DNA from 3 places in the Micromonospora reichwaldensis genome. Region 3 is predicted to be linked to each of the others. Evidence: predicted binding sites of a transcription regulator. Region 3 holds the regulator's gene; each other region holds the start of a gene.
What was found. Region 3 encodes HrcA, which represses chaperone genes, less so after heat shock. Its sites were predicted from a motif close to GGTTNGCACNCTCNNNNNGAGNGTGCNAACC; they were not measured.
Positions count from the first base shown of each region.

Region 1: a site for HrcA is predicted at 8,175-8,205, ahead of groL (chaperonin GroEL). Genes of this name have one in related genera too.
Region 2: a site for HrcA is predicted at 3,907-3,937, ahead of groES (co-chaperone GroES). Genes of this name have one in related genera too.

Region 1 is NZ_JAVRFL010000011.1:102,696-112,725, forward strand. Features, by position in the region: gene RM555_RS11630 (hypothetical protein) at 1-184, opposite strand, end outside; gene RM555_RS11635 (DoxX family protein) at 347-775, shown strand; SAM riboswitch class I at 896-1,031, shown strand; gene thrC (threonine synthase) at 1,042-2,328, shown strand; gene RM555_RS11645 (hypothetical protein) at 2,840-3,352, opposite strand; gene RM555_RS11650 (matrixin family metalloprotease) at 3,355-3,903, opposite strand; gene paaN (phenylacetic acid degradation protein PaaN) at 4,117-5,790, shown strand; gene RM555_RS11660 (GNAT family N-acetyltransferase) at 5,874-6,407, opposite strand; gene RM555_RS11665 (cold-shock protein) at 6,618-6,821, shown strand; gene RM555_RS11670 (DUF3824 domain-containing protein) at 7,009-8,127, shown strand; gene groL (chaperonin GroEL) at 8,402-10,024, shown strand.
Region 2 is NZ_JAVRFL010000005.1:105,050-115,079, forward strand. Features, by position in the region: gene RM555_RS05685 (helix-turn-helix transcriptional regulator) at 99-923, opposite strand; gene RM555_RS05690 (WhiB family transcriptional regulator) at 1,176-1,559, shown strand; gene groL (chaperonin GroEL) at 1,742-3,388, opposite strand; gene groES (co-chaperone GroES) at 3,459-3,773, opposite strand; gene RM555_RS05705 (THUMP-like domain-containing protein) at 4,023-5,246, shown strand; gene ybaK (Cys-tRNA(Pro) deacylase) at 5,308-5,787, shown strand; gene RM555_RS05715 (sugar ABC transporter substrate-binding protein) at 5,981-7,078, shown strand; gene RM555_RS05720 (ATP-binding cassette domain-containing protein) at 7,184-8,008, shown strand; gene RM555_RS05725 (sugar ABC transporter permease) at 8,005-9,264, shown strand; gene RM555_RS05730 (ROK family protein) at 9,293-10,030, shown strand, end outside.
Region 3 is NZ_JAVRFL010000032.1:51,353-61,382, reverse strand. Features, by position in the region: gene RM555_RS23695 (ABC transporter permease subunit) at 1-295, opposite strand, end outside; gene RM555_RS23690 (ABC transporter ATP-binding protein) at 309-1,253, opposite strand; gene RM555_RS23685 (GntR family transcriptional regulator) at 1,283-1,672, opposite strand; gene RM555_RS23680 (NB-ARC domain-containing protein) at 1,959-3,362, shown strand; gene RM555_RS23675 (16S rRNA (uracil(1498)-N(3))-methyltransferase) at 3,475-4,209, opposite strand; gene dnaJ (molecular chaperone DnaJ) at 4,257-5,402, opposite strand; gene hrcA (heat-inducible transcriptional repressor HrcA) at 5,476-6,498, opposite strand; gene RM555_RS23660 (DUF4870 domain-containing protein) at 6,743-7,441, shown strand; gene hemW (radical SAM family heme chaperone HemW) at 7,482-8,705, opposite strand; gene RM555_RS23650 (enoyl-CoA hydratase family protein) at 8,726-9,529, shown strand; gene RM555_RS23645 (hypothetical protein) at 9,714-10,030, shown strand, end outside.

The DNA.
Region 1 (10,030 bases), on a different contig from region 3:
GGGGGGTGGGGGTGGCCCGGGTGGTCGCCGGGGTGGCGTCGACGTCGTCCCGCTTCGCGGCGGTGCCGGCGGTCCGGTCGGCGGACCGGTTCCGCTTCTTGCGGTTGCCGGTGGAGCAGGCGGTGGTCACCGTCAGCAGGCAGGCCATGGAGAGCGCCACCACCGGGACGAGCTTGCGACGCATTCGCGCGTTCCTTTCGGTCGATGTGCCTGCACCGTAACGGGGCCGCGCCACGCATATCCCGCAGCTTCGTGGGAGCGTTCCCACGAAGAGGGAATCCATCGACATTGCCAAATGGGCGTCGGCATTCTGGTGTCGTCCCGTCGTCTCATCGGAGGTGCCCTGATGCTCGCTGACCGGATCGGCGGCCCGGCCCTGTCCCTGTTCCGTGCCGTCGTCGGCCTGCTCTTCCTCTGCCATGGCCTGGCCTCGCTGCTCGGGGTCCTCGGTGGCAGCCGGGGCACCGGCGAGGCGGTCCCGCTCGGCGAGTGGCCGGGGTGGTGGGCCGCGCTGATCCAGGCGGTCTGCGGCGGGCTGGTGCTCGTCGGGCTGTTGACCCGGGCGGCGGCCCTGCTGGCGTCCGGCTCGATGGCCTACGCGTACTTCGTGGTGCACCAGCCCGACGCGCTGCTCCCGCTGCGCAACGGCGGTGAGCTGGCCGTCCTGTTCTGCTGGTCGTTCCTGCTGATCGCCGTGTTCGGCCCCGGCGCGTGGGCGGTCGACACCGCGCTGCGGGCCCGACGCCCCGCCGGCTCCCGCTCGGTGACCGCCTGAATCCGTACCGTCGAGGAAGGCCCGCCGGCCGCCCGACGGCGGCTGCGGGATCGCTCACAGCGTGGGATCTCGCGTCGGTCCCGGCGGCGTCGGTGCTTAGACTCGACGGCACAACTGCATACCTCATCCAGAGGGGCTGAGGGATACGGCCCGACGACGCCCCGGCAACCACCCCGCGCGCTCATCGCAGAGCGACCGGCGGGGCAGGTGCCAATTCCGTCCCCGCCGCAGGGTGCGATGCGGGGAAAGATGAGAGGACCCGCGACATGACGTCGACGTTCGCCCCCTCCGGCATCGACACCACCGCCAGCCCCGCCCGCGCCCTGGTCTGCCGCGCCTGTTCGGCGCGCTACCCGCTCGCCGCCCAGCACGCCTGCTACGAGTGTTTCGGCCCGTTGGAGGTCGACTACGACGCCGCCGCGCTCGCGACGGTCACCCGGGAGCAGATCGAGGCGGGCCCGCAGAACATCTGGCGGTACGCGGCGCTGCTGCCCGCCGGCCAGGACCCGGCCACCCGGGTCACCCTCGACCCCGGCTTCACCCCGTTGGTGGCCGCCCCGCACCTCGCCGCCGAGCTGGGCATCACCGCCCCGCTCTGGGTCAAGGACGACAGCGCCAACCCGACCCACTCGTTCAAGGACCGGGTCGTCTCGGTGGCGTTGACCGCGGCCCGCGCGCTCGGCTTCAGCCGCTACGCCTGCGCCTCCACCGGGAACCTGGCCAACTCCGTCGCCGCGCACGCGGCCCGGGCCGGCGCGCCGTCGGTGGTCTTCATCCCCGGCGACCTGGAGCAGGGCAAGGTCATCACCACCGCCGTCTACGGCGGCGAACTGGTCGCCATCGACGGCTCGTACGACGACGTGAACCGGCTCTGCGGCGAGTTGGTGGAGACGGACGAGTTCGAGGACACCGCGTTCGTCAACGTCAACGTGCGCCCCTACTACGCCGAGGGCTCGAAGACGCTCGGCTACGAGGTCGCCGAGCAGCTCGGCTGGCGGATCCCCGCGCAGGTGGTGATCCCGATGGCCTCCGGCGAGCTGCTCACCAAGATCGACAAGGCGTTCGCCGAGCTGGTCGAGATCGGCCTGGTCGAGGCGCCGGCCGGCGGCTGGAAGGTGTTCGGCGCGCAGTCGGCCGGCTGCAACCCCATCGCCACCGCCCTGCACGCCGACACCGACACCATCACGCCCGTCAAGCCGACCGGCATCGCCAAGTCCCTCAACATCGGCGATCCGGCCGCCGGCATCTACGCGCTGGAGGCGGTGCGCCGCACCGGGGGCTGGATGGAGTACGTCGACGACGACGAGATCCGCGCCGGCATCCGGCTGCTGGCCCGGACCACCGGCGTCTTCGCCGAGACGGCCGGCGGGGTGACCGTGGCCGTGCTGCGCAAGCTGGTCGAGTCCGGCCGCCTCGACCCGGCCGCCGAGACCGTCGTCTTCAACACCGGCGAGGGCCTCAAGACCCTCGACGCGGTGGCCGGCGAGGTCGGCCCCACCCACCGCATCAAGCCCTCGCTCCGCGCCGCCCGCGACGCCGGCCTCCTCGGCTGACCCCGCCCCGCACCTGGTCTTCCCCCGCCCCTCCGCGTCGATCATGAGGTTGGCGGCGAAGCTGATCGCGAACAGTGCCGCCGGCCTCGGGCCCCGGGTCCTCGAAGGGCCGGGAGCTGGCGTGTCGAGGGGGTTGCGGGCAGGAGGGTGGGGGATTCGGCGGGTAACTGGGTTTTTGCTGTGAGTGCGGAAAACGCGCTGACAAGGACTTGACGGCAGGAACCGGACGGCGCAAGATGCTCCGTGCGGGAGGGCGTTTCGCCGGAGACTTTCAGTTCTTGCGACCCAACGCCGGAGGCGTTGTGCGAGCGTCCCTCCCGACCAACTTCCGATCGGGCCAGCGGTTGATCCGCTGGCCCGATCGTCGTCGTGCGGCACACCCACGCCAGGCGGGCTGAACGAGCGCGTCGATCCCCGCCACCGACCTGACCGCGATCACCGGGGGCGGCGGGTCCGGCCGGGCTGTCCGCCGATCGGATCGGGGCCGGGCGCCCTGCGGTGTCTGCCCGAGCTAGGACACCGTGGTGTCCTGGTTCGCCACCGCCTGGGTCCAGACGTGCACGCTCGCGCCGGACGTGGTGACCGGTGCCAGGGTCGGGGTCAGCACCAGGACGTGTTCGTCGGACCCGTTCCGGCTGGTGAGGGGCAGGACGTACGCGGAGCCGACGGCGAGTTGCTGGACGCCTTCGACTGTCCAGGTGTCCTTCCCGCGGGTTCCGCCCAGTTGGTCGACGAGGATGGTGTCCTCGACGTCGCCCTTGAGCTTGTCGGAAACAGCGACCTTGAAGATGGTGTGGGGGGCGCCGCGCTCACCCTGGCGTACCTCCGCGACGCCAGTGACGGTCCCGACCACGACCGCATCGGCGTAGCCGGCGACCTTGGCGCGGTTGGTGGTGTCGAACGCGAAGCTCACCGAAACCGGGTGGGTCTGAGCCGGGCGGAGCTGTTGGTAGGTGAACCAGCCGCCGACGGCCAGGACAAGGGCGACCAGCCCGACGAACGGGGCCTTCAGTCGGTGGTTCATCTTCAGTACCCCCATTTGCTGTGATAGGTGCTGATGTCCCACGATTGCAAATTGTTGTTCATGTTCGGGTTGTAGTCGGTCGAGTAGGGGTCCATGACCGCAACTTCAGGACCGTGGTCGAGACCGATGGCGTGCCCGAATTCGTGGGTCATCGCGGCGTGATCACGTGAGGTGCTGTAACTGTCGAGATAGTGGGTGTTCATGACGATGTCGTCCGCGCCGGCCACGCAGGAGTAGTAGGCGACCGTGCCGTTCCCGCCGTCATTGCTGTCGCTGACGTCAACGTCGGAGTAACTCCAGGCGTCGTCCGCTCTGACGTCGATGGGATTGAGCGCGTTCCACTGGTTGACCGCGTGATTCAGCGAGTCGTTGTACTTGGTGAAGTCATCGTAGACGAGTTCCCCACCGTCGACCGCGTTGCAGGCGCTTCCGGCGATTCCCACGTCAGCCGCGGCAGGGGTCGCGAACAGGGCCGACGCGGCGAGCATCCCGGACACCACCAGCATCGACCAGGCCGGCCGGCGACGGAAGGCAGACTCTCGTTGCTCCACAGAACCTCCTCGAATACAGATAGAAGGTCGTCACTGTAACTGACCCGGGGTATCCGATGTGGACCCGAATTCCCCGGACCCCGGCCCGCCGAGGGGGTGCGGGCGTGCGGCGACGCCGTCGCTGCCTCGGCGGCTGGACGGACTGGCAGCTCACGATCCGAGTTGTGACACGGCCCTACTGATCTGAGGGGTTCCTGTTGCATGATGGCGGGCATGACGGAGACCCCGCACCCCCTGTACGACAGGCACGCCGACACCCTCAACCGGGCGCTGACCGCGATCACGGAGCGCGGGTACTGGTCCGCCTACCCCGAGTCGCCCAGCCCCCGGGTCTACGGCGAGACCGCCGCCGCCGACGGCAAGGCCGCCTTCGAGGCGTACCTCGGCGGTGACTTCCCCCTCGACCAGCCGGGCGCGGCCGACCGGGTCGCCACCGAGAGCAGCCCGTTCGGCGTCGAGCTGAACGTCCGCTACCCGCACGCCGGCGCCGACGAGCTGGTCGCCGCCGCCTCCGCCGCCCTGCCCGCCTGGCGCGACGCCGGCCCGCAGGCCCGGGCGGGGGTCTGCCTGGAGATCCTCGACCGGCTGCACAAGCACATCTTCGAGCTGGCCAACGCGGTGCAGTTCACCAGCGGCCAGGCCTTCGTGATGGCCTTCCAGGCCGGCGGCGCGCACGCGCTGGACCGCGCGCTGGAGGCGGTCGCCTACGCGTACGCGGAGATGACCCGGCACCCGGGGACGGCGGGCTGGGAGAAGGCGGCCGGCAAGGGCGACCCGCTGCGGATGACCAAGACCTTCCACGTGGTGCCCCGTGGCGTGGCGCTGGTGATCGGCTGCAACACCTTCCCGACCTGGAACTCGTACCCGGGGCTGTTCGCCTCGCTGGTCACCGGCAACCCGGTGGTCGTCAAGCCGCACCCGCGCGCGGTGCTGCCGCTGGCGATCACGGTGAAGTACGCCCGGGAGGTGCTGGCCGAGGCCGGCTTCGACCCGAACCTGGTGCTGCTCGCCCCCGAGGCTCCCGGGGAGAAGCTCGCCTCCACGCTGGCCCTGCATCCGGCCGTGAAGATCATCGACTTCACCGGTTCCACCGAGTACGGCGACTGGCTGGAGGCCAACGCCCGGCAGGCGGCGGTCTACACCGAGAAGGCCGGGCTGAACACGGTGGTGATCGACTCCACCGACGACTTCGCCGGGATGTGCCGCAACCTCGGCTTCACCCTGAGCCTCTACAGCGGCCAGATGTGCACCACGTCGCAGAACATCCTGATCCCCGGCAACGGCATCGAGACCGACCAGGGGCACAAGAGCTTCGACGAGGTGGCGGGCGGGATCGCCGCTGCGGTCGCCAAGGTCACCGCCGACCCGGCGCGCGGGGTGGAGATGACCGGCGCGATCGTCAACGACGGGGTGCTGGAGCGCCTCGACGAGGTCACCAAGGTCGGCGAGGCCGTGCTGGAGTCGCGTACGGTCGAGCACCCGGCCTTCCCCGGCGCGGTGGTCCGCACCCCGACGGTGGTCAGGCTGGCGGCCGACGACACCGCGACCTACTCGAAGGAGTGGTTCGGGCCGATCTCGTTCGCCATCGCCACGGACTCCACCGCGCACAGCCTGGAGATCCTGCGCGCCACGGTCGGCGAGAAGGGCGCGCTCACCGCGGCGGTCTACTCCACCGACGAGGCGGTCCTCGACGCGGCCGAGGCCGCGGCGATCGAGGTCGGGGTGCACCTGTCCTGCAACCTGACCGGCGGGGTCTTCGTGAACCAGTCGGCGGCCTTCTCCGACTTCCACGGCAGCGGCGCCAACGCGGCGGCCAACTCGGCGCTCACCGACGGCGCCTACGTGGCCAACCGGTTCCGCATCGTGCAGTCCCGCCGGCACGCCTGAGAGGTCCGGCTGCCCGGGTCGGCCCCGCACGGGCCGCTCCGGGCAGCCGATCCGGTCCGGGCGGAACGCATCGCCGGCGCGGGTCAGGCCGGGCGGCGCATCTGGAGCTCGGTGAGCGCCGGGACCGTGGGGTGCGGGACGCGTACGCCGGTGTCGACGAAGCCCAGCCGCCGGTACGCGCGGTAGGCCCGGTCGTTGCCGACCACGACCTCCAGCATCAGTTCGGGGCGCCCGCAGGCGCGGGACCAGGCCGCGACCGCGTCGACGAGGTCGCCGAGGAGGCCCGTGCCCCGCCAGGGCGGGGTGACGTAGACGGCGTACACCACGGTCAGCCCCGGCTCCCCGGGGGCCACCGTGCCGCCGGCGTGCCCGACGAGCCGGCCGCCCGGGTCCGCGACGAACTGGGCGGTGCCCGTCCCGACGGAGACGGACGCGATCCTGGCCGCGTAGTCGGCGTGCGACCGGGCCGCCGCGTCGGCGAGGGTCTCCAGGAAGGCCAGCGGGGCGTCGGCGAGCATCTCCAGCCGCAGCGCCCGCATCCGAGCAGCGTCCGGGGGTCGGACCCGCCGGATCTCCGCCCGCCGCGTCGGCCCCGGACCGTCGGGCGTGCTCGTCATGCCGAATGCCTATCACAGCGATGACGGCCGATGGCCGGCGATCGGCGTATGTCCGATTTGTGGTCGTGCGGTGTCGTCACGCTTCGTGTAGCGTGCGATTTCGGTCACCGTTTCAGCGGCCCTCGTCGATCGCCGAGCCGGTGGTCCTCCGGTGCCGGCCCGCCCGGCCTCCGGGGTCGTGGAACGCCGCGCAGAGTGAGGAAGTGCACCGTGGCAGAGGGCACCGTGAAGTGGTTCAACTCCGAAAAGGGCTACGGCTTCATCGCCGTCGACGGTGGGCAGGACGTCTTCGTCCACTTCTCGGCGATCGAGATGGACGGCTACAAGGCGTTGGACGACGGCCAGCGGGTCGAGTTCGAGATCGCCCAGGGCCAGAAGGGCCCCCAGGCCGAGCGCGTGCGCGTCATCGCCTGACGGGCGTCCCTCCCGCGTCCCCGCGCCGACCGACCTCCTGACCGCCGGTCGTGGGGCGTCGGCCGGGGGTGGGCGCCCGGTGGGCCGGGCGGTCGTCGGCCGGTTCGCTCCACGGGGGCGGGCTTCGGCGCGGTTGCGTCGGCAGGGGAGGATCGTGAGCCGTTCCAGCCATCGCTGAGGAGGGTTCATGTCCGACCAGCCACCCCAGGCCGCGCCGCCCCCGGGAGATCCCGATCCCTCCGCGACGCCACCCGTCGGCCCGGGCGGCGCTGCGCCGACAGGCCCGCAACAGCCGCAGGACTGGGTCTTCCCGCCCACCGGCGGGTACCCGGCCGGCTCCGGCCCGTACGGCGGGCAGCCGTGGTACCCCGGCGCCCCGGTCGCGTACCCCGGGCAGCCGGGCGCCCCGGTCGCCTATCCCGGGCAGCCGGTCCACGGGTGGTACCCGCCGGGGCACGGCCTCGACCCGGCCGACGTGCTCGTCACCCCGCCCGGCGCGGGCGTCAACGGCTGGTTCGGCCGGTGCGTCGGCGCGGTACGTCGGGGCTGGCGGCTGCTGCTGCCGATCCTGCTGCTCACCCAGGCGCTGCCGGCCCTGGTGGTGTCGATGCTCTCGCTGGTCGTCGACCCGAGCGCCAAGTGGGAGGAGTCGATGGCCGGCGACCCGGCCGCGCTGCCCGACACCTTCCTGACCGACACGGTCGTCCTGCTGTCCGTGGTGCTCGGCAGCGCCCTCGTCTTCGGCTTCGTGCAGAGCCTGGGCTGGGCGGCCGGCACCTGGGTGGTCACCCGGCAGGCGGCAGGTCAACCGGTGAGCGTGGGCGCCGCCCTCTCCTACGGGGTGCGCCGGGCGCTGGGCCTCTGGGGCTGGACCCTGCTGATGAGCGTCATCATCGGGCTCGGGGTCTGTCTCTGCGTGATCCCCGGCATCTACTTCGCCTTCGCGCTGAGCATGGCCGGCCCGGTCTACCTGTTCGAGCGGCAGCACCCGATCGGCCGTTCCTTCCGCATGTTCCACGACCGGCTCGGTCTGCTGCTCGGCCGGGTGGCGCTGGTGGCGGCGGCGGTGATCGTCGGCAGCGGGGCCGCCAGCATGGTGGAGGGCATCGGCACGCTGCCGTTCGGCACCACCCCGCTGGAATCGCCCGGCACGGCGGTCGGTGTGCTCGTGGTGACGCTGGTGGGCGCGGTGCTGGCCCTGCCGACCCACCTCGCCCAGCTGGTCGGCCTGGTCGTCACGTACGCCGAGCAGCGTGCCCACGAGGGGCCGGTGGACAGCGCCCGGCTGGCCGGTGAACTCGGCTGACCGGGGCGATCGTGCTTGCACTCGGCAGGGGAGAGTGCTAAACAAGTCATTGGCACTCGCATACCGTGAGTGCCAATGGTCGGGGCGGTAGGGCCACGGTCGTAGCGGCGTCCAGACGCGGCTGCGGCACATGGCCGGTCGTCGCGGGCTATCCGGCCCGGCCGAGGAGACGTCGTCGTCGCCAGGTGGCGACGTCCCAAGGTGCGTACACCAGGCGGCCCATCCGGGACACACACTCCGGGTGGCCCGTGAGTGTCCAGGAGGACAACGCCGTATGGCCAAGATGATCGCGTTCGACGAAGAGGCGCGCCGCGGCCTCGAGCGGGGCATGAACCAGCTCGCCGACGCCGTGAAGGTGACCCTCGGCCCCAAGGGCCGCAACGTCGTCCTCGAGAAGAAGTGGGGTGCCCCCACCATCACCAACGATGGTGTGAGCATCGCCAAGGAGATCGAGCTCGAGGACCCCTACGAGAAGATCGGCGCCGAGCTGGTCAAGGAGGTCGCGAAGAAGACCGACGACGTCGCCGGTGACGGCACGACGACGGCGACCGTCCTGGCCCAGGCCCTGGTCCGCGAGGGCCTGCGGAACGTGGCCGCCGGTGCCAACCCGATGGCCCTGAAGCGGGGCATCGAGGCCGCCGTGGCCAGCGTCTCGGAGGAGCTGCTCAAGCTCGCCAAGGACGTCGAGACCAAGGAGCAGATCGCCTCCACCGCCTCCATCTCCGCCGGTGACACCAGCGTCGGCGAGATCATCGCCGAGGCGATGGACAAGGTGGGCAAGGAAGGCGTCATCACCGTCGAGGAGAGCAACACCTTCGGGCTGGAGCTGGAGCTCACCGAGGGTATGCGCTTCGACAAGGGCTACATCTCGGCCTACTTCATGACCGACCCGGAGCGCATGGAGGCCGTCTTCGACGACCCCTACCTCCTGATCGTCAACAGCAAGATCTCGTCGGTGAAGGACCTGCTCCCGATCCTGGAGAAGGTCATGCAGTCGGGCAAGCCGCTGCTGATCATCTCCGAGGACATCGAGGGCGAGGCCCTGGCCACCCTGGTCGTCAACAAGGTCCGGGGCACCTTCAAGTCCGTCGCCGTCAAGGCGCCGGGCTTCGGTGACCGCCGCAAGGCCATGCTGGCCGACATCGCCATCCTCACCGGTGGCCAGGTCATCAGCGAGGAGGTCGGCCTCAAGCTGGACGCCGTCGGCCTCGACATGCTGGGCCGCGCCCGCAAGGTCGTGGTGACCAAGGACGAGACCACCATCGTCGACGGTGCCGGCGACGCCGAGCAGATCCAGGGCCGGGTCAACCAGATCCGGGCCGAGATCGAGAAGAGCGACTCCGACTACGACCGCGAGAAGCTGCAGGAGCGACTGGCCAAGCTGGCCGGCGGCGTCGCGGTGATCAAGGTCGGCGCGGCCACCGAGGTCGAGCTCAAGGAGCGCAAGCACCGCATCGAGGACGCCGTCCGCAACGCGAAGGCCGCCGTCGAGGAGGGCATCGTCCCGGGTGGTGGCGTCGCGCTGGTGCAGGCCGGCAAGACCGCCTTCGACAAGCTGGACCTGGTCGGCGACGAGGCGACCGGTGCGAACATCGTCAAGGTCGCGCTGGACGCCCCGCTGCGGCAGATCGCCGTCAACGCCGGCCTCGAGGGCGGCGTCGTGGTGGAGAAGGTCCGTAACCTGAACCCGGGTCACGGCCTCAACGCCGCCAACGGCGAGTACGTCGACCTGCTGGCCGCGGGCATCATCGACCCGGCCAAGGTGACCCGCTCGGCGCTGCAGAACGCCTCGTCGATCGCGGCGCTCTTCCTCACCACCGAGGCCGTCGTGGCGGACAAGCCGGAGAAGACCCCGGCCGCCCCGGCTGGTCCGGGTGGCGGGGACATGGACTTCTGAGTCCAG
Region 2 (10,030 bases), on a different contig from region 3:
CACCGGCGGGGCCCGGGCCACCCGCCCGGCTCCGCGCGCCGAGGCGTCCCGGCCCCCGCTCCGCGCCCCGAGGCGTCCTGGGCGGCCGTACCGCTGGTTCAGGCCACCAGGCCGGCGCGGAAACCGGCCGCCACCGCGTGCGCGCGGTCCCGCGCGCCGAGCTTGCGGAACAGCCGCCGCGCGTGGGTCTTCACGGTGTCCTCCGAGACGAACAGCTCCCGGCCGATCTCGGCGTTGCTCTTGCCCTCCGCCATGCCCAGCAGCACCTGGAGTTCGCGTTCGGTCAGCCCGACCTGGGACCGGCCGCCGCGCGGGCCGGGCCCGGACCGCCGCCCGGGGGGCGTGGCCTCGGCCGGCTCGTCGGCGGGCTCGGCCGGGTCGTCGCCGCGCTGCGCCGGCACCACCGTCGGGGTGCCGCCCGGGCCGTCGGGGGCCGTCGCCTGCCAGCTGGATCCCGGTTCGGCCGGCGGCCGGCCGGCCGGGCCGGTACGGGCGGGACCGCCGACCGCCGCGGTGTCCCGGGCCGGGTCGGTGGCCGGGCGTCGGGCTGCCCGGCCGGGCGAGGAGAGCAGCAGCAGGGCCTTGGCCACCGCGCTGGTCAGGTCCTGGTCGACGCCCTGGATGAGGCCCCGGGCACCCGCGCTGATGGTGGCCGCGGCGGCCTCCGACTCCTCCGTGCCGAGCAGCAGCACGGAGGCCTGCGGCGCGCGGGCGAGCACCCGCCGGACGAAGCCCGCGCTGTCCGGCCGGGTGAGGGCCGTGTCCGCGAGCACCACGTCGGCGGGGCGCTCGGCCAGCCGCAGCATCACCTCGGGATCGGAGACCGCCGTCCGCACCACGGCGGACAGCCCGAGCCGTGCCGCCGCGGACGCGAGATGTTGCGCCGCGAGCGGCGTCCGAACGCACACGAGAACCGTACGCACAGTGGTCTCCTCTCCGTCCAAGAGCAGACCATGACCGGGTCGGGTCGCGAGGGGGTTCGGGCAATCCAACGAACTTTTCCGACAAGTGGGGCATATGCCGCCAGTTGCCGGAAGTTTTCGATCACAGGCGTGTGAGCCGGCGACGGCCCGGGTACGGAGGTCCCAGGCCGGAAACGGCGCGCCTGCGCGGACCGTCGCCCGGACGCCGATTCACCAGGATCTGCGCGGTGCCGCGCGGGAGGAGGGGTGCTGATGTCGAACGTACGCAGACTGCCCGGACCCATCGTCGACCTCTGGGACTGGCAGCGGCTCGGTGCCTGCCGGGGCCGGGACAGCGCGCAGTTCTTCCACCCGGACGGCGAGCGTGGCTCGTCCCGCCTGCGCCGGGAGTCCGGCGCGAAGGCCGTCTGCCGCGCCTGCCCGGTGCGGGCCGAGTGCGCCGCCCACGCCCTCGCCGTGCGCGAGCCGTACGGCGTCTGGGGCGGCTTCAGCGAGTCGGAGCGGCTGCGGCTGCTCGCCGTCGGCTGGGAGGACCTGGCCGACCGCCGCCAGAGCCGGGTCGACGTGGCCCGGCTGGAGGCCCGCCTGGGCCAGCCGCACCGGTCGACCGTCCCCGCCCAGCGCAAGATCGCCTGAGCCGGCGACCTCCTCGAGACCACACCGACGCCGCGTCCCCGCCCGGGGACGCGGCGTCGCGGCGTTCCCACCCGTGGTTGGCGACGCACCGGCCGGCCGATGGTCACGCCCCCGGCCCGCCGAAAGGCGTCGGGGCGCACCGTCACACGGACGGTGCGCCCCGACCGGGCGTACGGCGAGGGTCAGAAGCCCGGGCCGTGCTGGTGGCCGTGGCCGTGGCTGTGGCCGTGCCCACCGGCGGCGGCCGGCTCGGCCTTCTCCGGCTTCTCCACCACGAGGCTCTCCGTGGTGAGCAGCAGGCCGGCGATCGACGCCGCGTTGGTGACCGCGTTGCGGGTCACCTTCACCGGGTCGACGATGCCGGACTTCGCCAGGTCGACGTACTCGCCGGTGGCGGCGTCGAGGCCGTGGCCCCACTCCTTGCCGGCGACCTTCTGCACCACGACGTAGCCGTCGTGGCCGGCGTTCTGGGCGATCCAGCGCAGCGGCTCGACCAGCGACTTGCGCACGATCGAGACGCCGACCTTCTCGTCCCCGGTGAAGCCGAGGTCGTCGTCGAGCGCCGGCAGGATCTGCACCAGGGCGGCGCCGCCGCCGGGGACGGTGCCCTCCTCGACCGCGGCCTTGGTCGCGGCGATCGCGTCCTCGATGCGGTGCTTGCGCTCCTTCATCTCGACCTCGGTCGCGGCGCCGACCTTGATGACCGCGATGCCGCCGGACAGCTTGGCCAGCCGCTCGGCGAGCTTCTCCCGGTCCCAGTCGGAGTCCGAGGCCTCGATCTCCTTGCGGATCTGCGCGACCCGGTCGGCGACCTCGCTCGACTTGCCGCCGCCGTCGACGACCGTCGTGTTCTCCTTGTCGACCACCACGCGCCGGGCGGTGCCGAGCACCTCCAGGCCCACCTGGTCGAGCTTGTAGCCCAGCTCGGGCGCGACCAGCTCGGCGCCGGTGAGGATCGCCATGTCCTGGAGCATCGCCTTGCGCCGGTCACCGAAGCCGGGGGCCTTGACCGCGCAGACCTTCAGGGTCTTGCGGATCGAGTTGACCACCAGCGTCGACAGCGCCTGGCCGTCGACGTCCTCGGCGATGATCAGCAGCGGCTTGCTGTTCTGGAGGACCTTCTCCAGCAGCGGCAGCAGCTCCTCGATCGCCGAGATCTTCTGGGTCGTGATCAGGATGTACGGGTCCTCCAGGACCGACTCCTGCGACTCCATGTCGGTGACGAAGTTGGGCGAGATGAAGCCCTTGTCGAACTGGAGACCCTCGGTCACGTCCAGCTCGGTGTGCAGGGCGGAGCCTTCCTCGACGGTGATGACACCGTCGCGGCCGACCCTCTCCATCGCCTCGGCGATCAGCTCGCCGATCGTGGCGTCCTGCGCGGAGATCGTCGCGACGTGCGCGATCGACTTCTTGTCGGCGACCTCGACCGCGCGGCCGAGCAGCGCCTCGGAGACCTTGGCGGCTGCCGCGTCGATGCCCCGCTTGAGGCCGGCCGGGTTGGCGCCGGCCGTGACGTTGCGCAGGCCCTCGCGGACCATCGCCTGGGCCAGCACGGTGGCGGTGGTGGTCCCGTCGCCGGCGACGTCGTTGGTCTTGGTCGCCACCTCCTTGACCAGCTGCGCACCGAGGTTCTCGTAGGGGTTGGTGAGCTCGATCTCCTTGGCGATGGTCACGCCGTCGTTGGTGATCGTGGGCACACCGAACTTCTTGTCCAGGACGACGTTGCGCCCGCGCGGGCCGAGGGTGACCTTGACCGCGTCCGCGAGGGCGTTGACACCGTGCTCGAGCAGGTGCCGGGCGTCGTCCGAGAAGCTCAGGATCTTCGCCATGAATGTCCCTTCGAAGCGACGTCGCCCCGGCCCGGCGAGCCGGACCGGGGCGACGACACTGATCGGTTGCTTACTTCTCGATGACCGCGAGGACGTCGCGGGCGGAGAGCACCAGGTACTCCTCGCCGGCGTACTTGACCTCGGTGCCGCCGTACTTCGAGTAGAGGACGGTGTCGCCGACCTTCACGTCGACCGGCACGCGGTTGCCCTTGTCGTCGATCCGGCCCGGGCCGACAGCGAGGACGGTGCCCTCCTGCGGCTTCTCCTTGGCGGTGTCGGGGATCACGATGCCGGAGGCGGTGGTGGTCTCGGCCTCGTTCGCCTGGACCACGATGCGGTCCTCGAGCGGCTTGATCGCAACCTTGGTCGCGGTAGTCACGGGCATACCCTCCCGGGTACTTGGTTTCGTTACCGGCCGGCATGCCGACCAGCGTCAATCTGCCACATGCCACCGGGCGGGGCCGTCGTCGCGGGTGCCGGTCCGCCTGGCGTTCAGCAGCCGGACCATGGGGCCCGGAAGCTGGCACCCTCGGGGTGAGAGTGCTAATCGCAGGTTATTCCTCGGCTAGCACTCCGTCAAGGAGAGTGCCAACCCGCCGGCCGGCGCGTCGGGTCCGCCGACCACAATGACCGGGTGGATCTCGACCAGTTCGCCGCCCTGCGTACGCCCGAGGGGTCGGCCGCGCTCGCCGCCGCCGCGCGGGTGGCCGGCGGCGATCCGCTGACCGCGGCGGCCGCGCTCCGCTCGACGGGGCTGCCGGCCGACCTGGCGTCGGCCGCCCTCACCCAGGCCGAGCTGCGCCGCCGGGCGGTCGGCAAGTTCGGGCCGGCGGCGGCGGGGATGTTCCTCACCCGGGCCGGGCTGGAGCAGGCCACGCGGGGCGTCGTCGCGGCACGGCGGGCCGAGCGGCTGCGGGCCGCCGGGGTGCGCACGCTCGCCGACCTCGGCTGCGGCCTCGGCGCGGACGCGCTCGCCGCCGCCCGCGCCGGCATCCGGGTGTACGGCGTGGAGGCCGACCCGCTGACCGCCGCGATGGCCGCCGCGAACGCCGAGGCGGCCGGGCTGGCCGAGCTGTTCACGGTGGAGTGCGGCGACGCCACGGCGTTCGACGTGGACCGGGTCGACGGGGTGTTCTGCGACCCGGCGCGCCGGAAGGCGGGCACCGGGCGGCGGATCTTCGACCCGAACGCCTACTCGCCGCCCTGGGACTTCGTCGTCGGGCTGGCCGAGCGGGTGCCGCACACCGTCGTGAAGGTGGCGCCCGGCATCGACCACGCGCTGGTCCCGGCGGGCGCCGAGGCGGAGTGGGTGAGCGTCGACGGCGACCTGGTCGAGGCGGCCCTGTGGTGCGGCGAACTGGCGCAGGTCCCCCGCCGCGCCACCCTGCTGCGCGGTAAGGAAGGGCCCCCTGTTAACGCTTCCGGTAGAGGAAGGGTCCCCTGCCATCAGGTGACGGGCTCCGGGGACGCCGAAGCACCGGTCGGCCCGGCGCGCCGCTTCCTGTACGACCCGGATCCGGCGGTGGTCCGCGCCCACCTGGTCGCGGAGCTGGCCGAGACGCTGGGCGCGACGCTGGCGGACCCGAGCATCGCCTACCTCTACGCGGACGCGCCGACGCCGACGCCGTTCGCCCGCTGCCTGGAGGTCACCGACGTGCTGCCGTTCTCGCTCAAGCGGCTGCGGGCGCTGCTGCGGGAGCGCCGGGTCGGCCGGGTGGAGATCCTCAAGCGGGGGTCCGCACTGGAGCCGGAGAAGCTCCGCCGGGACCTGCGGCTGGCCGGGGACGAGGCGGCCAGCCTGGTGCTGACGCGGGTCGCCGGGGCGCCGACGGTACTGGTCTGCCGGCCGGTCGGGTAGCGCGGGGGCGTCCGGCCTTTTCGGCTCGCGGGTCGTACGGGGTCGGGTTAGCTTGACCGTCATGGCGGGACAGGGCACTCCGGCGACCGCGCTGCTGACCAAGCGGAAGATCGCCCACAGCACCCATCCGTACGACGTCTCCCCGGACGCGCCCCACTACGGTGCGCTGGTCGCGGCGGCCCTGGGGGTGCCGCCGGAGCGGGTCTTCAAGTCGCTGGTCGCCGAGGTCGACGGCACGCTGACGGTGGCGGTCGTGCCGGTCACCGGCGAGCTGGACCTCAAGGCGCTCGCCGCGGCGGTCGGCGGCAAGCGGGCCGCCATGGCGGACCGGGCGGTCGCCGAACGGGCCACCGGCTACGTGCGCGGCGGGATCAGCCCGCTCGGCCAGCGCCGGCGGCTGACCACGGTGCTCGACTCGTCGGCGCTCGACCATCCCACCGTCTACGTCTCGGCGGGCCGGCGCGGGCTCCAGCTCCAGCTCGCCCCGCAGGATCTCGTCGCCCTCACCGGGGCGGTCACGGCCCCGCTGTCGGCCCGCTGAGCTGCGCCGCTCCCCTCGGCCGGGAGAGAGCGCTCCCCGGTGGGCGACGGCCGGGTGTCAGGGACGTTGCTGAATTGTTACTGCCGACAACAAACTCGCCACCTCGGCGCTCTTGTGCCCACGGCGCGAACCGGAATACGTTGCCGGACACAACAAACCAACATCATCCCCCACCCCCGAAAGGACCCTGCTGATGCGCAAGGGCTTCCTCACCTTCGCCGCTGTGGGCCTGCTGGCCGCCGGCGGCCTGACCGCCTGCGGCGACGACTCCGGTTCCGATGCCGGCGGCTCCACCGAGAAGAAGCCGAAGATCGGCGTGATCCTGCCGGACAGCAAGTCCTCCGCCCGCTGGGAGGGCGCGGACCGCAAGTTCCTGACGGAGGCGTTCCAGGCGGCCGGCGTCGACTTCGACATCCAGAACGCCCAGGGCGACAAGACGGCGTTCCAGACCATCGCCGACCAGATGATCACCAACGGCGTCACCGCCCTGATGATCGTCAACCTGGACTCCGGCACCGGCAAGGCCGTGCTCGACAAGGCGAAGTCCCAGGGCGTGGCGACCATCGACTACGACCGGCTCACGCTGGGCGGCTCGGCCACCTACTACGTCAGCTTTGACAACGAGGTCGTCGGCAAGCTCCAGGGCGAGGGCCTGAGCAAGTGCCTGACCGACAAGGGCGCCAAGAACCCGGTGGTGGCGTACCTCAACGGCTCGCCGACCGACAACAACGCCACCCTGTTCAAGAACGGGTACGACTCGGTGCTCAAGCCGAAGTTCGACTCGAAGGAGTACACCAAGGGCCCGGACCAGAACGTGCCGGAGTGGGACAACGCCCAGGCGGCCACCATCTTCGAGCAGATGCTCACCCAGCAGCGCGGCAAGATCGACGGCGTGCTCGCCGCCAACGACGGCCTCGGCAACGCGGCCATCTCGGTGCTGAAGAAGAACAAGCTCAACGGCAAGGTCCCGGTGACCGGCCAGGACGCCACCCCGCAGGGCCTGCAGAACATCCTCTCCGGCGACCAGTGCATGACCGTCTACAAGGCGATCAAGGAGGAGGCGAAGGCCGCCTCGGACCTGGCCATCGCGGTCGCCAAGGGTGAGAAGAAGGAGACCGGCCAGACGGTCAAGGACCCGGAGGGCGGCCGGGACGTCCCGTCGGTCCTGCTGACCCCGAAGCTGATCTTCAAGGAGAACGTCAAGGACGTCATCGCCGACGGCTTCGTCACCAAGGACGAGGTCTGCGCCGGGGCGTACGCCAAGCTCTGCGCCGACGCCGGCATCAGCTGACCCGTACCCGATTCCACGCGCACGCCGCCCGGCACGGACCCTGTGCCGGGCGGCGGTTCGCGCCGGACGGGATCCGAGACCTCCCCTCCACCTGAAGGAGCCCCCGTGTCCGCAACCCCCCTGCTGGAGCTACGCGGGATCGACAAGAGCTTCGGTCCCGTCCAGGTCCTGCGTGACGTCGCCTTCTCCGCCCATCCGGGCGAGGTGACCGCGCTGGTCGGCGACAACGGCGCCGGCAAGTCGACCCTCGTCAAGTGCATCAGCGGCATCTACCCCACCGACGCCGGCGAGTTCCGTTTCGACGGCCGGCCGGTGACCATCAACAGCCCCCGCGACGCCGCCGCGCTCGGCATCGAGGTCGTCTACCAGGACCTCGCGCTCTGCGACAACCTCGACATCGTGCAGAACATGTTCCTCGGCCGGGAGAAGCGCAGCGGCATCGTGCTCGACGAGCCGACCATGGAGCAGATGGCCGCCGACACCCTCGCGGGGCTGAGCGTACGGACCGTGAAGTCGCTGCGGCAGCACGTCTCCAGCCTCTCCGGCGGCCAGCGCCAGACCGTGGCGATCGCCAAGGCCGTGCTCTGGAACAGCAGGCTCGTCATCCTCGACGAGCCGACCGCCGCGCTCGGCGTCGCGCAGACCGCCCAGGTGCTCGAACTGGTCCGCCGGCTCGCCGACAACGGCCTCGCCGTGGTGCTCATCTCGCACAACATGAACGACGTCTTCGCCGTCTCCGACCGGATCGCCGCGCTCTACCTCGGCCAGATGGTCGCCCAGGTGAAGACCACCGACATCACCCACTCGCAGGTGGTCGAGCTGATCACCGCCGGCCGCTCCGGCGGGCTCGGGCTCGCCACCGAGCCGGCCAACGGCGGCAACGGGCACGGCGCGGAGCCGGCCGGCAGCAACCCAGGAGGCGCCCGATGACCACCACCGTCGTGCACAAGGACGGCCCGGCGGCCGTCACACCGCCGGCCACCCTCGGCAGCCACGTCCGCAACTACCTCGGCCGGGTCCGTGGCGGCGACATCGGGGCGCTGCCCGCCGTGCTCGGCCTGGTCGTGCTCTGCACGGTCTTCTCGATCATGCAGCCGACGTTCCTCAGCGCCGGCAACTTCGCCAACCTGTTCACCCAGGGCGCGGCGGTCACGCTGATCGCGATGGGGCTGGTCTTCGTCCTGCTGCTCGGCGAGATCGACCTCTCCGCCGGCTTCGCCAGCGGCGTCTGCGCCGCCGTCCTCGCCAACGTGGTCACGGTGCTCGGCTACCCGTGGTACGTGGCCGTGCTCGCCGCGATCGTCACCGGCGTGGTGATCGGCACCATCCTCGGCTTCCTGGTCGCGAAGATCGGCATCCCGTCCTTCGTGGTGACCCTCGCCGGGTTCCTCGCCTTCCAGGGCATCGTGCTGATGCTGATGGAGGAGGGCGCCAACATCTCCGTCCGCGACGAGGTGCTGGTGGCCATCGCCAACCGCAACCTCCCGCCCGTCCTGGGCTGGCTGCTGGCCGCCGTGGCGGTCGCCGGCTACGCGGCCGTGCAACTGCTCCGGCACCGTACGCGGGTCGCCCGGGGTCTGGTCACCGACCCGATCGCGGTGGTCTTCGCCCGCATCGGCGGGCTGGCCCTCATCCTCGGCGTGGCGGTCTTCATCCTCAACCTGGAGCGCAGCCGCAACGTCGTGATCAGCTCGCTCAAGGGCGTGCCGATCGTGGTGCCGATCATCGCGGTGCTGCTGGTCTTCTGGACCTTCGTGCTCCAGCGCACCAGCTACGGCCGGCACGTCTACGCGGTGGGCGGCAACAAGGAGGCGGCGCGCCGGGCGGGCATCAACGTGGACCGCATCCGCATCTCGGTCTTCGTCATCTGCTCCTCGATGGCGGCCGTCGGCGGCATCGTCGCCGCCAGCCGGGCCAACTCGGTGGACCCCAACACAGGCGGCAGTGATGTACTGCTCTACGCGGTCGGCGCGGCGGTCATCGGAGGCACCAGTCTCTTCGGCGGCAAGGGCCGCGTGCTCGACGCCGTCCTCGGTGGCGCGGTCGTGGCGGTCATCGACAACGGGATGGGTCTGATGGGATACAGCTCGGGGGTGAAGTACGTGGTCACCGGCGTGGTGCTGCTGCTCGCCGCCAGCGTGGACGCGTTCTCCCGCCGGCGTTCCACCTCCACCGGCAACCGCTGACCGCGCGGCACCGGAAGTGACGACAGCGATGCGCGCAGGACCGAGCCAGGACGAGATCCGTCGGCAGAACCTGGGCGCGTTGCTGCGGTACGTGCACGTGCACGGGGCCACCACCCGTGCCGAGCTCACCACCACGCTGGGCCTCAACCGCAGCACCATCGGCGCGCTGACCGCCGACCTGGCCGGCGCCGGGCTGGTCAGCGAGGGGACGCCGAAGGAGACCGGTCGGGCCGGACGACCGTCGCTGGTCGTCCGGCCCGAGTCGGACCGGGTGCACGCGTACGCGTACAGCATCGAGGTGGACCGGCTGCGCGCCGCGCGGATCGGTCTCGGCGGCGCGGTGCTCGACCGCCGGGAGCTGGACCGCCCCCGGGGTCTGACCGCCGCGGAGGCCGCCCCGCTGCTGGCCGGGGCGGTCAAGGAGATGCAGCAGAGCGCGCCGGCGGACGCCGTCTGCGTCGGCGCGGGCGTCGCGGTCTGCGGCATGGTCCGCCGCGACGACGGGCTGGTCCGGCTGGGCCCCACCACCGGATGGGTGGACGAGCCGATCGGCGCGGCGCTCGGCGCCGAGCTGGGCTGCAACGTGCCGGTCACGGTGGGAAACGTGGCCGACGTGGCGGCCTTCGCCGAGCATGCCCGGGGCGCGGCGGCCGGCTGCGACAACGTCATCTACCTGTACGGGGACGTGGGCGTCGGCGCCGGCATCATCGCCGGTGGGCGCCGGCTGACCGGGCACGGCGGCTACGGCGGCGAGGTCGGCCACATG
Region 3 (10,030 bases):
TGCCGCGCTCCATCTCCCGGGCCACGAGGGGCGCACCCCAGAACGCACCGATCAGTGCCGGTCCCACCAAGGGCAGGTAGCCGAAGACCTGGTAGACGGCGTTGTAACGGTCGAACATCCCGCGGTTGAAGTCGTGACACACCGGCGACGATCCCGGGCAACCGTCGGGAGCGTGGCCTGCCGCCCACGAGGTGGCTTCGAGGGCGGAGACCAGGAGTATCCCGCCGAGCAGAATCAGTGCCCCGAACGTGACCAGCAGCTGGGCGCGGTGCTGACGGTAGGTCAGCCAGACCATCTTGCTCTCCTTCTCAGTTCGCCCGGACGATGTTGGGGCGGGGCAGCGCTGCGGCGTCGGGGTCACGCAGGTAGGTCAGGACGAGGTCCTCGAGGGACAGGGGACGTTCGGTCCACCGCTGGTCCGGAACGGCACCGGCGCCGCGGACCAGCATCGTGGCCTGCCGGCCGGTGCTGCTACGGGCGACGACGGGCAGCTGGGCGGCCACCGCCTCGGCGCTGTCCGCCGGACCGGTCAGGAGCCGGTGCTCGGAGAGCAGGTCGTCGATGTCCCCGCTGACCTGCACACGGCCGCCGTTGAGAACGACCAACCAATCGCAGGTGCCCTCGAGGTCGGGCACCACGTGCGAGGAGAGCAGGACGGTCATGCCCGTCTCCGCCACGGCGGCCATCAGGCTGCTCGTCACGTCGTGTCGGGCCAGGGGGTCCAGGTCGGCGAGCGGTTCGTCCAGCACCAGCAGGTCGGGCCGCTTGGCGATCGCCAGGGTAAGCGCCACCTGGGTCTGCTGGCCGCCGGAGAGCCTCGCCACCCGCCGGTCGAGCGGGATCCTCAACTCGTCGAGCCTGCCGCGGGCCAGGTCGTCGTCCCAGTTCGGATTCATCACCCGACCGAACCGCATCATCTCCGCGACGGTGAACCCATCGTAGAGGGGCTTCTCCTGGGCCAGGAACGCGATCCGGGACAGCGCGGCGCCGTCGCGTCCCACCGTCGTGCCGAAGACGCGGACCGACCCCCGAGTGGGTTGCAGCAATCCGACGATCATGTGGAGGAACGTCGTCTTGCCCGCTCCGTTGGGGCCGACCAGCGCCGCGACCCGACCGGCCGGTACGGCCACCGAACACTCGCGCAGCGCCCAGGTACGGCGGTACTGCTTGCCGAGCCCGGTCGCCTCCAGCGCATTGCCCTCCCGTCGCGCATGGGCCGGATGCTCCTCCGGAGACCTGCCCAGTCCTGGCATGTTCACGACCACCGCATCCTCACTCGTCCTCACGCCGACCTCCGAAACGAATCCATCAACACCGACGCGAACAGCGCCTCCACGTCCTCCTGGTCCAGGCCGGCGCGGCGGGCCTGGCCGACCCAGGCGGACAGCTGGGCGGCGAGTCGGGCCTGCTCACCCGCGTCGGCGGTCCGCAGCGACCGACGGACGAACGTGCCCTGCCCCGGGCGGCCGATGGCGAGGCCCTCCCGCTCGAGTTCTCGGTACGCCTTGAGCACCGTGTTGGGGTTGATTGCCAACTGCGCCACCACCTCCTTGGCGGTGGGAAGCTTGTCGCCGGGTTGAAGAACCCCCAGCCGAAGAGCATGTTTTACCTGGTGGACGAGTTGCAAATAGGTGGAGACCCCAGATCCACGATCCAGATGGAACTCGATCAACTCCGCCCCCCTTCACTATTGGAATAGTGAAAGAGTGCAGGTACCGTGAAGCCCTGTCAAGCGACTCCGGCAGACCGACGGTGACTGAACGTAGCCGCGCCTTGACGGCACAGGGGTGTCGCGTTAGCCTCGGATCACACGGGGATAGACGGGTATCTTTGTCATTGTCGCTAATGACTCTTATGTCGTTTTTGTGTCAGTTGCCGTCGTAGCGACGGTCGGAACCCCCGTGCACCGCGCCCGCACCACGGGCCGGACCTGGACCGGAAGCACATACGGGGGATCCATGAGCAGGAACCAAGCGGCACCCACGCCCTGCCACGCCCGATCAGCGCCCGAGTACATCTCTCTGCTGCGGCAGCTGCGCGCGTGGGCCGGACTGACGTACCGGGAAATCGAGAGCCGGAGCAGGCAGGAAGCACACGGGCTGCCCCGTAGCACGCTGGGAGCCGTCCTGGCCCGCAACGCCCTCCCTCGGGAGGACTTCATCGACTCGTTCGTACGCGCCTGCGGACAGGACAGCACGCTCTGGTTGCGAGCCCGCCGGCGCCTCGCCGTCGCGGCGGAGGGCTCCGGACACGGGAGGGCCCCGGCCTGGCTCACCGCCGCCCCGCTCGCCTCGGCTTCAGCGCCGCACCTGCTGCCTCCCGTCCAGGAACTCGTCGGCCGCGACGACGACCTGCGGCATCTCGCCGCACGTGTCGTACCGTCGTCGGTCACGGTCGTCACCGGAAGCGCAGGCGTCGGCAAATCCACTCTCGTGGTCCGAGTCGCCCACGAGGTCGCGTCCCGCTTCCCCGACGGGCAGGTCTATGTCGATCTTCGCGGGGCGCACCCTGGGGCGGAGCCGTTGACAGACCTGGAGGTCGTACGACGGCTGGCCGAGGCGCTCGGCGTGCCGGGCTGTGTGCAGGCCGACGACGTCCGCCAGGCCGCCGTCACCCTGCACGCGGCCCTGGCCGGCCGGCGGGTTCTCATCGTCCTGGACAACGTCGCCGTGGCGTCGCAGATCCGCAGCCTGATACCGGCCAACGCGGGAACGGCCCTGGTGCTCACCTCGCGGGCGAGCCTGAGCACCATCGGGTTCTGCTGGACCCACTCCGTACAGCCTTTGCCCCCACCGGCGGCGGAGGCCATGCTCACCCGCCTGCTCGGTGCCGAACGAGTCGGCGCCGAGCCGGACGCTCTCCGCGCCGTGGCCGCGCTCTGCGACCACCTGCCGCTGGCACTCTGGATTGCGGCAGCCCGGCTACGCGCCCGTCCCCACTGGCCGGTCCGGGTGATCGCCGAGCGGCTCGGACGGGCGGAGCAACGGCTTGACGAGCTCCGTGTCGACCACCTGGACCTGCGGGCGAGCCTCTCGGTCAGCCTTCAGACCGTGGCTCAGGACATCGACGGAGCAGTCGCGGTGCAGGTACTCCGCCTGCTCGGCTACCTTCCGGAGACGGAGGTCGTTCCCGACACGGTGGCCTACCGGTTGTCCCTCTCGGCTCACCAGGCGTGGGAGGCGTTGGAGCGACTGGTGGACGCGAGTCTGATCAGCAGCGTCGCGCCGGGGCGCTACCGGGTGCCGGCTCTGGTCCGTCTGCTCGGCCGGGAACTCGTCGGACCGCAGCACGAGGGCGTGACGCCTCCGCCGACCATCGGGATACACGGCAGCTCTGGCGCGATAGCGGTGCTGCGACGCTAAGCCCGCTAGGTGTTCGCGTTGCCGCCGAGAGCGGCCCTGTGAGCGGGAATGAGAGCACCAGATTCGGAGGAGATGGGCCGGCACTCCCGATGCGGCTGCGGCGTACCGACGGTCACCAGTGGCCGAGGCGGGTGGCCAGGACACTGAGGGCAGCCACCCCGGCGGTGGACGTACGCAGCACCGAGGGCCCCAGCCGCACCGGCCGGGCGCCGGCCTCGGTGAAGGCGGTCAGCTCGGCCGGGGCGATGCCGCCCTCCGGGCCGACGACCAGCACGATCTCACCGGCGGCGGGCAGCTCGACGGTGGTCAGCCGCTCCCGCGCCTCCTCGTGCAGGACGAACGTCGCGGCGGCGCCCGCGATCCGGCGGGCCACCGTCGCGGTGGACTCGTCGGGGGCGCCGGCCACCACCGGCAGCCACGACCGGCGGGCCTGCTTCGCCGCCTCCCGGGCCGTCGCCACCCACTTCTCCCGGGCCCGGGCGCCCCGGTCGCCGCGCCACTGGGTCACCGAGCGGGACGCCGCCCAGGGCACGATCTCGTCCACCCCGACCTCGGTCATCGCCTGCACGGCCAGCTCGCCCCGGTCGCCCTTGGCGATGCCCTGCACCACGACGAGCCGGGGGACGGACGCGTCGACGTACCCCCTGGAGGTGACCTCGAGGTCGAGGGTGCCCCGGCCGACGGCCGTGACCACCGCGGACGCGGTGCCGCCCCGGCCGTCGGCGAGCAGGAGTTCCTCGCCGACGCGCAGTCGTTGCACCGTGGCGGCGTGGTGCCCCTCGGGGCCGCCCAGGGTGAGCTGGTCGGCGGTGGGCAGCGACTCGACCAGGAACAGCGGCGCGGACACGACGATCAGGCTAGCCGCCCCGGCGGACGCCGGGGCGGTCAGGCCGCTCAGGCGTGGCCGTTGAAGGCGTCGCGCATCCGGGAGAAGAAGCCGCCCTGCTTGGTGAGCTCGGCGACCTCCTCGCCCCGGGTCTTGGCGAAGTCGCGCAGCATCTTCTCCTGGTCGGCGTCGAGCTTGGTGGGGGTGCGCACGTCGAGGTGGACGTAGAGGTCACCCCGGCCGGTGCCGCGCAGGTGCGGCACACCCCGGGCGCGCAGCCGCAGGTTGCTGCCCGGCTGGGTGCCGGCCTTGACGTCGACCGTCTCCTCGCTGTCCAGCGTCTTGATGGTCAGCCGGGTGCCGAGGGCCGCCGCGGTCATCGGCACCGTGACGCGGCAGTGCAGGTCGTCGCCCTTGCGGGAGTAGACGTCGTGCGGCCGCTCGTGGATCTCCACGTAGAGGTCGCCGGCCGTGCCGCCGCCCGGGCCGACCTCGCCCTGCTGGGCGAGGCGGATGCGCATGCCGTCCTCGACACCGGCCGGGATCTTGACGGTCAGCGAACGCCGGGTGCGGACGCGGCCGTCGCCGGCGCAGGTCGGGCACGGGTGCGGGATCGTGGTGCCGTAGCCCTGGCAGACCGTGCACGGCCGGGCGGAGACCACCTGGCCGAGGAAGGTGCGCTGCACGGACTGCACCTCGCCCCGGCCGGCGCACGCCTCACAGGTGGCCAGGTGGGTGCCGGCCGCCGTGCCGGCGCCGGAGCAGGTGGTGCAGAGCACGGCGGTGTCGACGGTGATCGGCGCCTCGACGCCGAACGCGGTCTCGTGCAGGTCCAGCTCCAACCGCAGGATCGCGTCGGCGCCGGGCCGGGTCCGCGGTCGCGGGCCCCGCGAACCGCCCGCCGCGCCGCCGAAGAACGCGTCCATGATGTCCTGGAAGCCGACGAACGGCCCGGCGCCGCCGGGGCCGCCCGGGCCACCCGCACCCCCGCCGCCGGGGGCGAGCGGGTCACCGCCCAGGTCGACGATCTGCCGTTTCCGGTCGTCCGAGAGGACCTCGTACGCGGCGTTGATGTCCTTGAACTTCTCCTGGGCCTCCGGATCCGGATTCACGTCCGGATGGAACTGCCGCGCCAACTTGCGGTAGGCGCGCTTGATCTCGTCGTCGGAGGCTTCCCGGCTCACGCCGAGAATGCCGTAGTAGTCCCTGGCCACTGCGTTCCGTGTCCTCATGTTCGTCTCGCGTTGCGCCGGTCGGCGGCCGGAGCCGGCCGTCGGCCCTGACTGGTCAGTTCTGGGCCAGCAGCTCGCCCACGTAGCGTGCCACGGCCCGCACCGTGGCGATGGTGCCGGGGTAGTCCATCCGGGTCGGCCCCAGCACGCCGAGGCCGCCGACGCTGGTCGCGCCCGGCCCGTAGCCGGTGCTGACCACCGAGGCGGCGCGCAGGTTGTCGATCTCGTTCTCGTCGCCGATCAGCACCCGCGTCGTGCTCGGCTCCGCCTCGCCGATGAGCTTGAGCATGACGACCTCCTCCTCCAGCGCCTCCAGGATGGGGCGCAGGGAGCCCTGGAAGTCGAGCAGGCCGCCGCGGGTGAGGTTGGCCGTCCCGGCCAGCGCGATCCGCTCCTCGTGCCGCTCGATCAGCGTCTCAAGCAGCACGGTGGAGAGGGTGGTCATGGCCGGGCGCAGGTGCGGCACCGACTCCTCGACCAGCGCCTGCACCAGCGGCGGGGTCTCCGACAGCCGGGTGCCGACCAGCTTCTCGTTGACCAGCCGGCGCAGGTCCGTGACGTCGTCGGCGGGGATCGGCGCGGGCAGCTCGACCAGCCGCTGCTCGACCCGGCCGGTGTCGGCGATCATGACCAGCATCAGCCGGGTGGTGGAGATCGGCACCAGCTCCAGGTGGCGCACCGAGGAACGGGCCAGGCTCGGGTACTGCACGACCGCGACCTGCCGGGTGAGTTGCGCCAGCAGCCGGACGGTGCGGTGCACCACGTCGTCGAGGTCGACGGCGCCGACCAGGAAACGCTCGATCGCCCGGCGCTCGGCCGGGCTGAGCGGCTTCACCCGGGACAGCCGGTCCACGAAGAGCCGGTAGCCCCGGTCGGTGGGCACCCGGCCGGCACTGGTGTGCGGCTGGCGGATGTAGCCCTCCTCCTCCAGCACGGCCATGTCGTTGCGGACGGTCGCCGGTGAGACCCCCAGCTGGTGCCGCTCGACCAGCGCCTTGCTGCCGACGGGCTCCTGCGTGGCGACGTAGTCCTCGACGATCGCGCGCAGCACGGCGAGCTTGCGGTCGTCGAGACCCATCCTCCCCACCTCCTGTCGCACGTCGGCCCCGGCACGCGGGGGGCCGGGGCGGGCTGCTGGCACTCGACTGTAGCGAGTGCCAGTCTACGTCGGCGGGGCCGCCCGCGCGATGATCGACCTGGGGTGATCAGTCCGATCGGCGACCGCGCGGGCCCGCCCGACGCCCCCGTGGGGCCGGTGTTCCGGGCGTCCCGGCCGGTGTCGCGCTGGTGCCGCCTTGCCGGCTGCCCCTACCGTGACCTTCATGACTGAACCACCTCGCCCTCCCGGAGCGGGGGACCCCGGCTTCCCGCCGGACCCGACCGCCCCGTCGGGGGTTCCCGGCCCCGCCGGCTCCGGCGACCCCACCGCACCACTGTCCGGGGCACCGGGCCCGGGCAGCCATCCTCCACCCGGTGGCTATCCGCCGCCCACCGGTGACCAGCCGCCGTCGGGCGGCTACCCTCCGCCCGGCGACTACCCACCGCCCGGCGGCTACGGACCGCCCGGCGACTACCCACCGCCCGGCGGCTACGGACCGCCCGGCGGCTACGGAGCGCCGGGGGCCGGCTATCCGGCCGGTGGCGGCTACGGACCGCCGACGGGCGGCTACGCCAGCAACGACGACAAGAACTGGGCACTGATCGCCCACTTCGGCGGCGCGGCCGGCGTGATCGTCGGCGGCGGCCTGCTCGGCTGGCTGGCGCCGCTCATCGCGCTGATGGTCCGGGGGCAGCAGTCGCCGGCCGCCCGGGCGCACGCCGTCGCGGCGCTGAACTTCCAGCTCACCTGGACGATCGTCGGGGTCCTGAGCTGGGTGGTCACGCTGATCACCTGCGGGGTGCTGTTCTTCCTCCCCATGCTCGTCTGGCTGGTGCCGCTGATCTTCGGCATCGTCGCCGGGCTCAAGGCCAACGAGGGCGTGCTCTACCGCTACCCGATGACCTACGCCTTCACCAAGTGACCCGGGTCGGCCGCTCCCCCGGCCGGCCCCGGCACGCGGTTCAGGGCAGCAGGTCGCGGACGACCGCGTCGGCGAGCAGCCGGCCCCGCAGGGTCAGCACGGCCCGGCCGGCCGCGTGCTCGTCGGCGGCCAGCAGCCCGTCCGCGAGGGCCCGCGCGGCGCCGGCCCGACCGGCGTCGTCGAGGGCGTCCAGGGGCAGCCCGGAGGCGAGGCGCAGCCGGAGCATGACGTCCTCCATGTGCGCCTCGTCGGCCGTGAGCACCTCGCGGGCCAGGCCGGGCGAGCCGCCCGCCGCCAGCCGCTTCGCGTAAGTCGTGGGGTGCTTGACGTTCCACCAGCGCACGCCGCCGACGTGGCTGTGCGCCCCCGGGCCGAGGCCCCACCAGTCGGCCCCGGTCCAGTAGAGCAGGTTGTGCCGGCACCGGGCCGCCTCGTCGCGGGCCCAGTTCGACACCTCGTACCAGGAGAGGCCGGCCGCGCCGAGGGCGGCGTCCGCGGCGAGGTAGCGGTCCGCGGCGACGTCGTCGGAGGGGTACGGCAGCTCGCCGCGCCGCATCCGGGCGGCCAGCCGGGTGCCGTCCTCCACGATCAGGGCGTACGCGCTGACGTGGTCCACCCCGGCGGCGACGACCTGGTCGAGGGAGGCGGCGAAGTCCGCCTCGGTCTCCCCCGGCGTGCCGTAGATCAGGTCCAGGTTGACGTGGTCGAACCCGGCGTCGCGGGCCTCCCGGGCGGCGGCGACGGCCCGGCCGGCGCTGTGCGTGCGGTCGAGGATCGCCAGCACCCCCGGCGCGGCGGACTGCATGCCCAGCGAGATCCGGGTGTAGCCGGCGGCCCGCAGCGCCTTCAGCGACTCGGGCGTGACCGACTCCGGGTTGGCCTCGGTGGTCACCTCGGCGTCGGGCGCGAGCCCCCAGGTGCGGTCGATGCCGTCGAGGATCCGGGCCAGGTCGTCGGCGGGGAGCAGGGTCGGGGTGCCGCCGCCGACGAAGACCGTGTCCACCCGGGGCGGCGGTGCGTCGCCCAGCACCCGGCGGGCGAGCGCCAGCTCGGCCAGCACGGTGTCGGCGTAGCCCTCCCGGCCCGCCCCGCCGCCCAGTTCGGCGGCCGTGTACGTGTTGAAGTCGCAGTAGCCGCAGCGGCTGGCGCAGAACGGCACGTGCACGTACACGCCGAAGCCGCGCGCGCCGACGGCACGGGTGGCGGTGGCGGGCAGCGACCCGTCGACGGGGACGGATTCGCCTTCTGGAAGGACGCCGGGCATGGCCACTAGTGTGCCCTTCCATGACCTCTCCCGACGCGCTCGTACGGGTCGCCACGGCCCGTGGGGTGACCACCCTCACCCTGGACAGCCCGCACAACCGCAACGCGCTCTCCACGCCGCTGATGACCCAGCTGCTGGCCGGCCTCGCCGAGGCGGTCGCCGACGACGCCGTACGCGTGGTCGTGCTCGACCACACGGGCCCGGTCTTCTGCTCCGGCGCGGACCTGAAGGAGACGGCCGCCGCGTACGCCAGCGGGACCGTGCCGGCCGGGATGCTCGGCGACGTGCTCGCGGCGGTCTGGGAGTGCCCGAAGCCGGTGGTGGCGAAGGTGGCCGGCCCGGCCCGGGCGGGCGGCCTCGGCCTCATCGCGGCGGCCGACCTGGCGGTGTGCGCGCGGGAGGCGACGTTCGCCTTCACCGAGGTGCGGATCGGCGTGGTGCCGGCGGTCATCTCCGCGACCGTGCTGCCCCGCCTGCACCCCCGCGCGGCGGCCGAGCTCTACCTGACCGGCGACACCTTCGACGGCCGGCGGGCGGCCGAGATCGGCCTGGTCACCGCCGCCGTGCCGGCGGACGGACTGGACGCGGCGGTTGCGGGGTACTGCGACTCTCTGGTGCGGGGGGCACCGGGCGCGCTGGCCGGGGCGAAGCAGTTGCTGCGCCGGCCGCCCGCCGCGGACCTGCGGGCGGAGATCGCCGACCTGTCCACCCTCTCGACCGGGTACTTCCTGTCGGAGGAGGGACGCGAGGGCGTCCTGGCGTTCCGGGAGAAGCGGCCGGCGCGCTGGGTGCCCGCCGACGGCGACGCGGGCGCCGACCGGTAACACCGGGGTGGCGCCGGGCGGGGGTGTGGCCGCGCGGTGAGCGGGGACTGCGGGTTGCGTGCCGGCGGTCCGCCGGGGCGTCCGCCCGGCGGGTCGGTGCCATGCCCGGCGCTCATGGAGAACCGGTCGGACGACCCGGAAGGCACCACGAGGGACGTACGCTTGTCGGACTGTCGATCAGGGGGTGTGGGTGCGTACTCGGGCAGTCGTGGCGGGCGGTGTCGTCCTCGTCGTCCTCGTCGCGGTCGGGATCTGGATCGTCATCCGGCAGATGGGCGGGCAGCTGCGCCTCCCCCTGGCCAGCCGGACCTGCACGGTGCAGGCGGACGGCCGGGTGGCGCTGGACCCCGACCAGATGGCCAACGCGGCGACGATCGCGGCCATCGGCATCCAGCGGAAGATGCCCGAGCGGGCCGTCGTCGTGGCGCTGGCCACCGCCTACCAGGAATCCGGCCTGCGCAACCTCGCGGGCGGCGACCGCGACTCGGTCGGGCTGTTCCA